DNA from 3 places in the Chitinophaga sp. RAB17 genome. Region 1 is predicted to be linked to each of the others. Evidence: riboswitches for the same ligand, from Rfam matches in the RefSeq annotation. Region 1 holds a riboswitch; each other region holds the start of a gene.
The links. A riboswitch is a leader RNA that binds a small molecule or an ion and turns the genes downstream of it on or off. The one in region 1 is predicted to bind cobalamin.

Region 1 (3,288 bases):
CCCGGCATGGGGTAGCTTTGTATCACTTCGTAAAACTGATTGGCCAGGTTGTTCACCTGTGCTGTAACGTGAACGCGGGTACGTTTATAGTTAAATTGTTTGCCAAAGGAAATATCGCTGGTATACCATGCAGGTACATAGTTGGCTGGTATATTGTTCTTGGCGTTATATCTTTCTCCTGTATAAATGAAACTGTAATTCGCTTCCCAGCCTTTATAATCGGCGCTCACTATGAGTGTGCCGCTGTGGCGGGGGATGTAGGCAATCTGATCGCCATAGAACCCTTCGGTGGGGTCGGTGAAATCCCGTGCCTCCTGGAAAGTATAGGTCGCTTTTAACAGGATATCCACCTGCTTTTTGATTTGCCAGCCGGCATTTGCTTTTACGTCTACGCCCTTAATTTTTACTTTGCCGAGGTTCATCATGGTCCATATAAACTGATTTTGCCCAGGTACCGCTACAATCTTATCTGTAACTTCATTATAGTATGCATCTATTTCCAGACCAGCTATACTGAGCAGTTTATCTGTGAATGTTTTATTCCAGGTAATGCCTGCATCATATTGTGTGGCGAATTCTGGTTTCAGAAAGCGGTTACCGATTTCTGTATAATAAAGATCGTTGAACGTAGGCATGCGGAAGATGCGTTTATAAAAGGTCCGCAGGTGCCAATCAGGTGTTGGGAAAGGTTGCCAGGATGCAAAAACTGCAGGAGTAAATTTTTGCTGATATGGGGCAGCAGCATTTTGTTTTACGGTTTCATTCACAAAAGTACCGAGTATGCTGGCCTGTGCGCTGAATCGTTTAAAGTTCACGGCGGAAGCTCCTGCGACCAACGTGGTATACCTGGTAGGATAACTAAATTCCTGCAGGTTGGCATCCAGCTTATTCCATTGCAAATCGCCGGAAAGGGAGATGGTCCACCAGGTAGTAAGCGCATATTGATTTGCCATAGAAAAATACATTTCGTACTGGCGATAGTAATTGTCTACCGGAAACTGTGCCGTGTCGCTGGTTTTATAATGGGTATAATCATATGCATACTTGCCATTGAGGAGGATGCTGTACCGTTTGGTAATTTCTTTACGGAAAGAGGACTGGATAAACAGGCTGCGATCCCAGAGGCGGTCGACATGCCCGTATACATTGTTGACAATAAAACCCGGTAGGCCTCTTTCGGAATTATAATAATATATTTTAGTGTTCCATTCGCCTCCTTTCATAACGCCATTGAGTCCGCCCTCCAGCCGTACCGCATTTACATCGCTGTTTCTACGGTAGTCGCTTGTGTCGTATAGCTTGGTGCCTCCTTGTTTATCGTATTTAGCATAGGTGTATTTATACCGTCCGGTAGCGCTGGTCCACTCGCTGCTGAAGGAGGCAGATATTTTATCACTGATTTTTTGTTGCCAGAGCAGGGAAGGATTGAACAAGCCAAAGGAGCCTGTTTTAACAGTCGCTCTCACATGTGTTTTTTCACCCGGAGCGAATTTAGGTTTGAGAGAAGTAAGATAGATAGAGCCGGCAGATCCGAAGTCTTTGGCCGGTTGAAAGATGTTGCTTTTTTGTCCGTTATACAGGGCGATTTCTTCCATGTTGTCCAGGGAAAATTTCCCCAGATCTACCTGTCCGTTTTGGGCGTTGCCGAGTTCAATGCCATCATAGAATACACCGGTATGGTTGGAGCCCATACTGCGGATATCCACTGTTTTCAGGCCTCCTATGCCACCATAATCTTTGATCTGCACTCCGGAGAAGAAGCGGATAGCATCCCCCACAGAATGGCTGCCCAGTCTGCTGAGTTGTTTTTCGTCCATTTTCTGCCCCGGGCTTACTTCGCTGCCGGTTCGCTGCGCGGTAACGGACACCTCCCGGAGATCTTTGGTGGTAATCGTATCTGCCTGCTGTGCTTTAATGGTTGTTGCCGGCCAGATGATGAAGACCATAACATACAAGCATACCTTAGTCAGTGAACAGGCTTGTTCAGTGAAACGCATAATTTTAAACCTGTTAATATTCCATCAACAGCCTTCGACAGGAGAAAAAATAATTAGGAAAGCGCACGGGTACAGGAACATCCTGTAGCTTGCATTTATCCCTAAGCTTCATTCCACGAAAGCTCAAAAATCAGTTGTATGGCAGGTATTCTGACTTATCTCTGCTTTCGGCGACCTTCCCATTGAATGATCAACAGTGGCCTTGAGTGGTGTTGCCTTAGCATTGTATGAGACTTACAGCAGCGGGACTGTCCGGGATTTTCACCCATGTTCCCTTTTAATTATTCATGCCCGGAGTGGACATGGATAAACCATAACGGAGCAAAAGTAGGCTATTATTCTGTTGATTCAAAACGAAAGGGGGCGAGGGGTTGTATATGCTTCGTTAGCATACTTTTACGGTAGCAATGTCCAGTATATTTCCCAGCTTTTCAATTTTCGCGGCTATATGCCCGATGCCAATGGCGCAGTGATGCGCAGGGCCTTCTTTACTCCAGTTGTTGACAAACGTTTTTACATCCAGTGAAAACCGGTACCGGCTATTGGTATTACCGATCTTCAAAATAGGGCCCGGCACCGAATCGCCTTCTGCCACCAGCAATTTTAATTTGCCGTTGTGGGTTTCTACTACAGATAGTAAAGTGACCGGGCCATGTTTTACTTTCATTTCAATAGACAAGCCCTTACCGGGTTTGCCGTGGTATACACCTAATGGTTTCAGCAGGGGCCGGCCTTCGGCAATTGCCAGGTGACCGGGACCATCATGTCCCATGAGAATAATGCCAGCGTTAAAATCCAGGCCATAGAATTCTGTGAAGGAGCCACCTGCCTGGAAAAGGTCGAGGATCTTCATGGCCTGTGCGTTCTTTACTTCATATTCACCCGCTACGGGTACCTGGTGAGCGGTGAGTAAGGAGTTGCCGGTGATAACGGAAGCAATCAGATCTTCATATTCGCCATCGGGAGTGCCTTCGTAATAATAACAGAGGGAGCCCAGCTGATGGTGCGCCACCATTTTATCCAGTGCCACCGCAGTATGGGCGGCGCGTACAATCTCCTGTGGCGGGCATTCCTCCAGTACTTCCATTTCCTGGTGGATCTGTTGTATTTTATGTTCTATTTCGGCGGGTGTTACCTGTTGGTGAAAGGCGGCGAGGTCGCACATTTCAAGATGTTGGATATGTCCGCCAAAGGTAGTTGCCTGCAGGGTAAGGTCAGAATAGATGTCCAGCATACCGTTATAGTAATGGCCTAATACACCGAGACGGTTGTTCCGCATGCCGGCGGCTAC
Region 2 (3,288 bases), on a different contig from region 1:
AGGTTTACACGGTATACACCATCCACTGCGCTTAACAAACCTCTTGCATCATCTATTCCTGTAAAGGCATGACCTTCCTCCTGCGGAAGATGATCTACCCTCCCTGTTTCTTTCATGGTATATGCATCGGCTACCACCAAAGGCCCACCTACTTTTACAGACATATACACCTTGCCTTTATGGATGGTGGCGAACTGCAGTGTTGCACTGGTCGGTCCAAAATCTTTGCCGGGATTTTCTGTTTTAAATACATCTTTAACAATCTTATTACTATCATAACTATAATAGAATAAGTCGCCGGAGGTAGTTCCATACTGTCCTTCCTGTACTACCAAAAATCCGTTTTCATATTTACCCCACACCTTTACCTGGTAGATCACTGAGTCTGAAGCGCCGGCATTGCTGGCTGTAAATACGATATGGTAATCCCCCCGGGCACTTGCCGTGAACGTATACACAGAATCATTTCCGACTGCATTTCCATTTATTTTCCAGCTGAACGTAGCACCAACGGGATTGTTTATCCTGGGATGATAAGAAAGCGTAGCGCCAATATGTATAGAATCTGCACCTCCGGTTTTGTCCACACCGGGACCGGGAATGGCGTCGTCATTTTTTTTACATGACATCGCCAGTGCTAAAATAGAAACTACAAAGAAAGTACTTCCCGAAAATCGCATGTTTATATATTTGATTGATGATTAAGCTACAGTTGTTTCAATTATGCATGTAATGCTTTGGGGTACCGGTATTTCAGCATTTCAAAAGAACCAAAGAATACAGTTGAATAAAAAAGATTTGCTACGAGCATATTCTTTAAAAATGGTAAAGCGAGATAGTAACATTGCAACAAACCTGCAAGGTTGTACATATAGGGTTTACCGGTAGTAATATTAATACCATGATTGATCCACACGCCGAAATCAGCAACGATCCAATGTATCAATCCGGCAGACAGGGCGGAAAGAAGTATGCGGAGAGGCGTTACTTTTTTGATGATCACTCTGCCTGCTGTTACCATGAGAGCAAAGGCTGCATAGTTCCATGCCCAGCCACTATAAAGCAATCCCGTAGCGTATTCCGGATATATCACATGAGATATGATAATATCGCTGATGAATAATGTCAGAACAGGAAAGGCATACGACTTGAAAAGATTACTGAAATAAGCGCCTGCAAAAAGGGCCATAGCGCCAATCGGCGTAAAGTTTGGATAAGGCATCAGATTACCCGCACCTAATACACGTATGAGGCCAGCGCCTAAAATAAAAAGGAGTAAAACAAGAAAACGTGGGTCAATTTTTTTATCAGACATTGTTAATAGTTATTTTAAAGGGAATAGGGATTCTGCATGAAGAAATCAAATGATCTCTCACGAAAAAAAACATACATACTATAGATGAATGACATGCGCTATCAGGCACAGTCAATCAGATACAAAAATTCTTTTTTACCAAAATAAAAACCGGAACACCGGGAAAATACATCCATGTTCTTCACCCGAAAACATGATATATAGTTGCAAAAGGCAGGTCTTCTGGCTTTCCTGCTTTTTCGGTCGCCTTCCCGTTCCGGATAAGCGGAACAGTGGCAAGGAGGAATTAACTCCGAAAAAACGATACCTGTGGGCACACAGGCAGCAGGATTTACAGCTACGGGGATAGCTCCGGTTTTACACCGGATTCCCTTTTAATATTCTTGCATACGTGCTAGAATAACCAGTTGCAGCCGCAAATTAATGAAAGCAGATGGTTTCTCCAAATGTTGTGACAACAGGAATTGAGAATTACGAATTAGGAATTACGAATTACGATTGGGTGAGTAGATATAAGCGACGTTGATCTTCGCGTTTACTATCTACTCACCCAATCGTAATTCGTAATTCCTAATTTGTAATTCTCACCTGATCCCTATAAACTATATCGCAGCCCCAACTGCATTTGCCAGCGCGAGGCCAGCGGATCGATGGAGTAAGGCATACCCGGATCCCTGAACTGGTAAAGCGGATACCCCTGCGAACTACGTGCAGGAATATACGGCTGCAGGCCGATACTGGCAGTTGAGTTATAGGTGTTCGGCGAAAAATAGCTCCACCCCCATTCCTTGTTGAGCAGATTGGTGAAGTTCATGATGTCTACAGAAAACATAATAGTATGGCGGTCTTTCAATGGTTTCTCTTTAAAGAGTGTAAGTTCCTGCGAAAGGTGCAGATCGGCATTTACATTCCAGGGAGTTCTTCCGGTATTACGTTCTGTAAAATCGCCTCTGCGTGAACTTAGATATTTGTTGTTGTCTATGAAATGATCGAAAGCAGCTGCCTGCTCCTGTGCAGTACTGATAATCGTATTTCCGTCTGCCGCATATTGCGTAGCAAAAAAATTGATTGTTTCACCTTTTGCCGGTATATATGCCAACGCGATCTGCTGCGGCGTATTTTGCGGCGTATAGTTAACGAATCCATAGGTAAACGGACTACCTGATTGCGCCGAAAAGAAAATCGAAATCACACTGCGCCACCTATCGGACCAACGACGGTCGTATCCCGTCATAGCAATAATCCGATGCCTGATATCAAAATTGGATAAAGACAACGCAGGATCATTGGGATTCAGCGCCTGGTTTAACTGCCAGTTCGATTCCATAGAATTCCGGATACCGTTGGAGATATCTTTCGATTTCCCATAGGTATAAGCAGCGGTGAAATGAAAGCCACTAGTAAACCTACGGCTTACTTTAGCCGTAAGACTGTATCTGAAACCTTTGTCAGTATTGGTAAGCAGGTATCCGTTTGCCAACCGCGGGTCAACGCTGCCTGCATATATCGGCTGCTTTCTCAAATGTTGTGCAGTGTCGTATGCGTAGTAGGAAGGATTATCTTTCAGATTGATTTGTATAAATCTTACATCTTTGATCGTTTTGGTATAGATGCCCTCCAGCGAATAATTGAATCCATGCTGATCGGTATAGTCCACTGCAAGGCTGCTTCTCATTACAGCAGGCATCACAAAATTGTTGTCTATTACATCGATCTGTGTTTGTCCGGCATTGGGATCATTCACTACCCGGCCCTGCTGATGAGCAAAGGCGGCAATACCATCATATGGACTGCTTTCCGGCCGCAGTAAAGGATCGGTGCCCGGTTGGAAAGGATTAGGCGGAACACCATTTGTTCGCAGATCGATGGAACCAAAAGAATTACCGGTGTTATAATAGGCGTATCCCAGCCATGCCAAAGGAATACGGCCCGTGAAAACACCTACCCCACCCCTCAGTATCAGCGTGCGATTT
Region 3 (3,288 bases), on a different contig from region 1:
TCACAGTAGTGGGTCCTGAAATACTAACGGGTCCTACCTGGGCAACAACTTTGCTACCGCCCAAACATAACAGCAATAGCAGGGCACAAAAAAACGTGGATACCTGAGTGAGTTTAACGCTCATTTTACAATGGTTTAAGAGTGAAATACGTGGAAAAAAAATATCGTATTAAAATAACCAGAAAATCCTGAATATCCTAGTGAAGTATCGGGATAAAAAAATCCCCCGCCTGCCATTGGCAAGCGGGGGATTTCTTTATTTTATAGTTCTTTATTCGTGAAACACTGGCATGGCCGGGAAATACCATCCGTTGTAGGTCAGCGTTTTTTTCAGGGTAGTAGTGGTGGCATCATAAATCAGCACCCGGTTGATACTGCCGGTGAATGATCCATTCAGCGTAGTTACTACTAATTCATTCTTTTCCTTGTTATATGCCGCTCCTGCACCATAGAAATACTGACCCGTTGGCAGGGTGATAAATGGCGTAGTTAATGAAGCAGCGTTGCCAATTACGTAGCGGTATAATTGTGTACCACCAGCAAAACCGTTGTTACGCACAATGAAAATAGCACTGTCCTGTGTAGACGCAGTAATACCTGCATGACGCCATGCTCCCCATGGAGAAGGTACGGTAAACGGCAGTTTGATCGCAGTACGTGCCAGGGTAGACGGAACAATGCGAATCAGTGAATCTGAATTGGTCGCATATACCGCTCCATCTTTACCCGCAGCAAAAGCGAGGTTAGCAGCGCCGAACTTTTTCACTACTGCATAAGTGCTGCTATTCAGTGCTACGATACCATCTGTTTGAGATAATACAAAAACATAACTGCCAATTTTAAGCATGTCGCCGGTATAACCAGCAACCCCGCTGATTTTAGTGCCTACCACCAGAGATGGCAGTGTAATAGGATATACACCATCGCTGGCGCTCAACAGTCCGTGCGTGGCATCAACACCCAGGAAGGCATGCCCATCGTTGCCCGGTAAGGTAGTAATACGGCCGGTTTCCACCATGCTGCCACCATCTGTTACCACCAGCGGTCCACCAGCTTTCACTACGATGTACAGCTTATTGTTGAAGAAAGTCGCAAACTGCAATGTGTTGGATGACCCGCCTAATGCACCGGTTGGGTTTTCCAGGTGATACACGTCCTGCACCAAACTGTCACCACTATACGAATAGAAGTGCAGATCGCCGGTGCCATGACCGAACCATCCTTCATTGGCAATAAAGAAACCATCTGCATATTTACCGGTAATCAATGATGTTGTAACGCCGGTTTTGTTATTGGCGTCCAACTTTTGTAACTGTGATGACTGCAGTGCATCTTCTTTTTTACAGGAAGCCACCAACAAGGCAAAAGCCAGAAACAAGGAGGATAATAACTGTTTTTTCATATAATAGATATTTGGATTGATGACATACCTTTCCCTGTCCGGATACCGTATCCGGAAAAAAACAAAACTCAAAAGCCGGTGATATCACACCTGCATAATGCGCCCAGGGGTAAATAATATTTACACAATAGAATATATGCCGTTAGGCTTACATTCCTGGCCTTTCACCCGAAAGCGCTGAATGATTGATAACATCTGGCAGGTCTTCTGGCTCTCCTGCTTTTCCGGGAACCTTCCCATCTGCGGACATACAGACAGTGGTATGGAGTATCCGGAAAATCAATTCATTCAAAAATGAATGCAGGATCACAGCTACGGGGATAGCTCCGGTATTGCACCGGATTCCCTTTTAATCCGCCCGCAGGCGGAACCAATTGTGGATGCAAACGTACGTGAAGTATTAGTAAAATCCAAAATGAAAGAATGGCGCAATGCGCAGCATCACCATCGAAAAATATCAACGCATCTTTTCCAGTGTTGTCGCCGACAACATTTTATTAACCTTTTAAACACTACTTTCACAATAGTTCCAACTTAATTCCTTTATACATTGAGAACGTTTTTAAAAGTATTGTTTTGTATACTTAATCCCATGTGCGCTTTTACACAAATTACCCGTTCCGATGCCTGCATGAGGTTAGTTCCAGCGGAAAAATTTACCAGGGCAGATCTTATAAGCGCCGCTGGAAGGCAGTTACCAGACTCTTTATATGATGGTAGCAAGTTAGATAGTATAAGATGGGCACTGATGAAGGACAAGAGGAAGGCGTTTTATGACCTGGCACCTGATAATTTAAGCGCTATGCCGAATCCTGGCAGCTTTATGCAGAGCAATTATTTTCCGAAAGCATCGTACAATGGCAGACAGTATCCTCTCATCCTGATACCAGATCAGTTGATGCGGCCATCCCGCTGGGGAGGGACCGTGTACTACGGCTTATCATTCCCGGATAATACGTGGTATTTTAAATACCCGGTGAATTATTACCCGGATCGTAAGTCCGCGTATTCCCGGGCCTTATTACAAGAGTAATCTCAATTTTTTCTGCCGCCCGCAATTACCTTTTCAGCTGTTGACAGCCGGATTCGATACCTCCGACAAACATGCACTGGATGGTTGTTATGTGGTGGTGAAAAAATGATCAGCCCTTCATTTGCCACGATTTTGTTTTTGTAAAAGCCCGTAGGCCCTGATGTGATAGGGTAGCGCCGATACCGGAATGCTTTCTGCCGGCCCAGGGTAATCCTGCTGTAACCCTGTCGCAACAGTTCCAGTAGCCGGTGCCACTGTTTACCTGTGAGAGAATGGTTTCGGCTCTCTCCTGGCTGCTGGAATATACGGAAGCGGTGAGTCCGTAGTCGGTATCATTCATGAATTGTATGGCTTCTTTGTCGGTCTTTACTTTCATAATACCGATGATGGGGCCAAAGCTTTCTTCCTGCATCACCTTCATCTTGTTGTTGACATCTACGATAATGGTGGGTTCAAAGAAATTTCCATCATGCACAATACGTTTGCCACCGAGCAATACCGTCGCGCCGTTTGCTTTGGCATCTTTCACCTGTTCTTCCAGTACTTCCAGTTGTTCATACCTTGTTAAGGCACCGAAGTATACGCCTTCGTCTGTAGGTAACCCCAGCTTCCAGGAGCGTACTGCTTTTACAAAGGCTGCTACATATTCATCGTATACATTTTCGTGTACGTATATACGTTCTACTGCACAACAGCTTTGTCCGTTGTTATAAAAGGCGCCATCGGCGGTGGCTTCAGCTACCGCGGCAATGTCGGTGATGTCGTCTGCTACGTAGAGCGGATCTTTGCCGCCCAGTTCCAGCTGACAAGGCACCATTTTCTTCGCTACTTTTTCATAGATGTATTTGCCGGT

Region 2: it holds a riboswitch for cobalamin, as region 1 does, so the genes downstream of both, AB4Z08_RS15575 (DUF6580 family putative transport protein) here and AB4Z08_RS14845 (TonB-dependent receptor) in region 1, are expected to answer to the same signal.
Region 3: it holds a riboswitch for cobalamin, as region 1 does, so the genes downstream of both, AB4Z08_RS30365 (DUF5074 domain-containing protein) here and AB4Z08_RS14845 (TonB-dependent receptor) in region 1, are expected to answer to the same signal.

Annotation. Positions count from the first base shown of each region.
Region 1 is NZ_JBFREI010000003.1:771,502-774,789, reverse strand. It holds gene AB4Z08_RS14845 (TonB-dependent receptor) at 1-1,946, opposite strand, end outside; cobalamin riboswitch at 2,121-2,328, opposite strand; gene AB4Z08_RS14840 (arabinose isomerase) at 2,383-3,288, opposite strand, start outside.
Region 2 is NZ_JBFREI010000004.1:44,515-47,802, reverse strand. It holds gene AB4Z08_RS15580 (DUF5074 domain-containing protein) at 1-680, opposite strand, end outside; gene AB4Z08_RS15575 (DUF6580 family putative transport protein) at 722-1,315, opposite strand; cobalamin riboswitch at 1,511-1,738, opposite strand; gene AB4Z08_RS15570 (TonB-dependent receptor) at 1,911-3,288, opposite strand, start outside.
Region 3 is NZ_JBFREI010000013.1:86,130-89,417, reverse strand. It holds gene AB4Z08_RS30370 (hypothetical protein) at 1-124, opposite strand, end outside; gene AB4Z08_RS30365 (DUF5074 domain-containing protein) at 272-1,402, opposite strand; cobalamin riboswitch at 1,583-1,792, opposite strand; gene AB4Z08_RS30360 (hypothetical protein) at 2,151-2,435, shown strand; gene AB4Z08_RS30355 (aldehyde dehydrogenase family protein) at 2,545-3,288, opposite strand, start outside.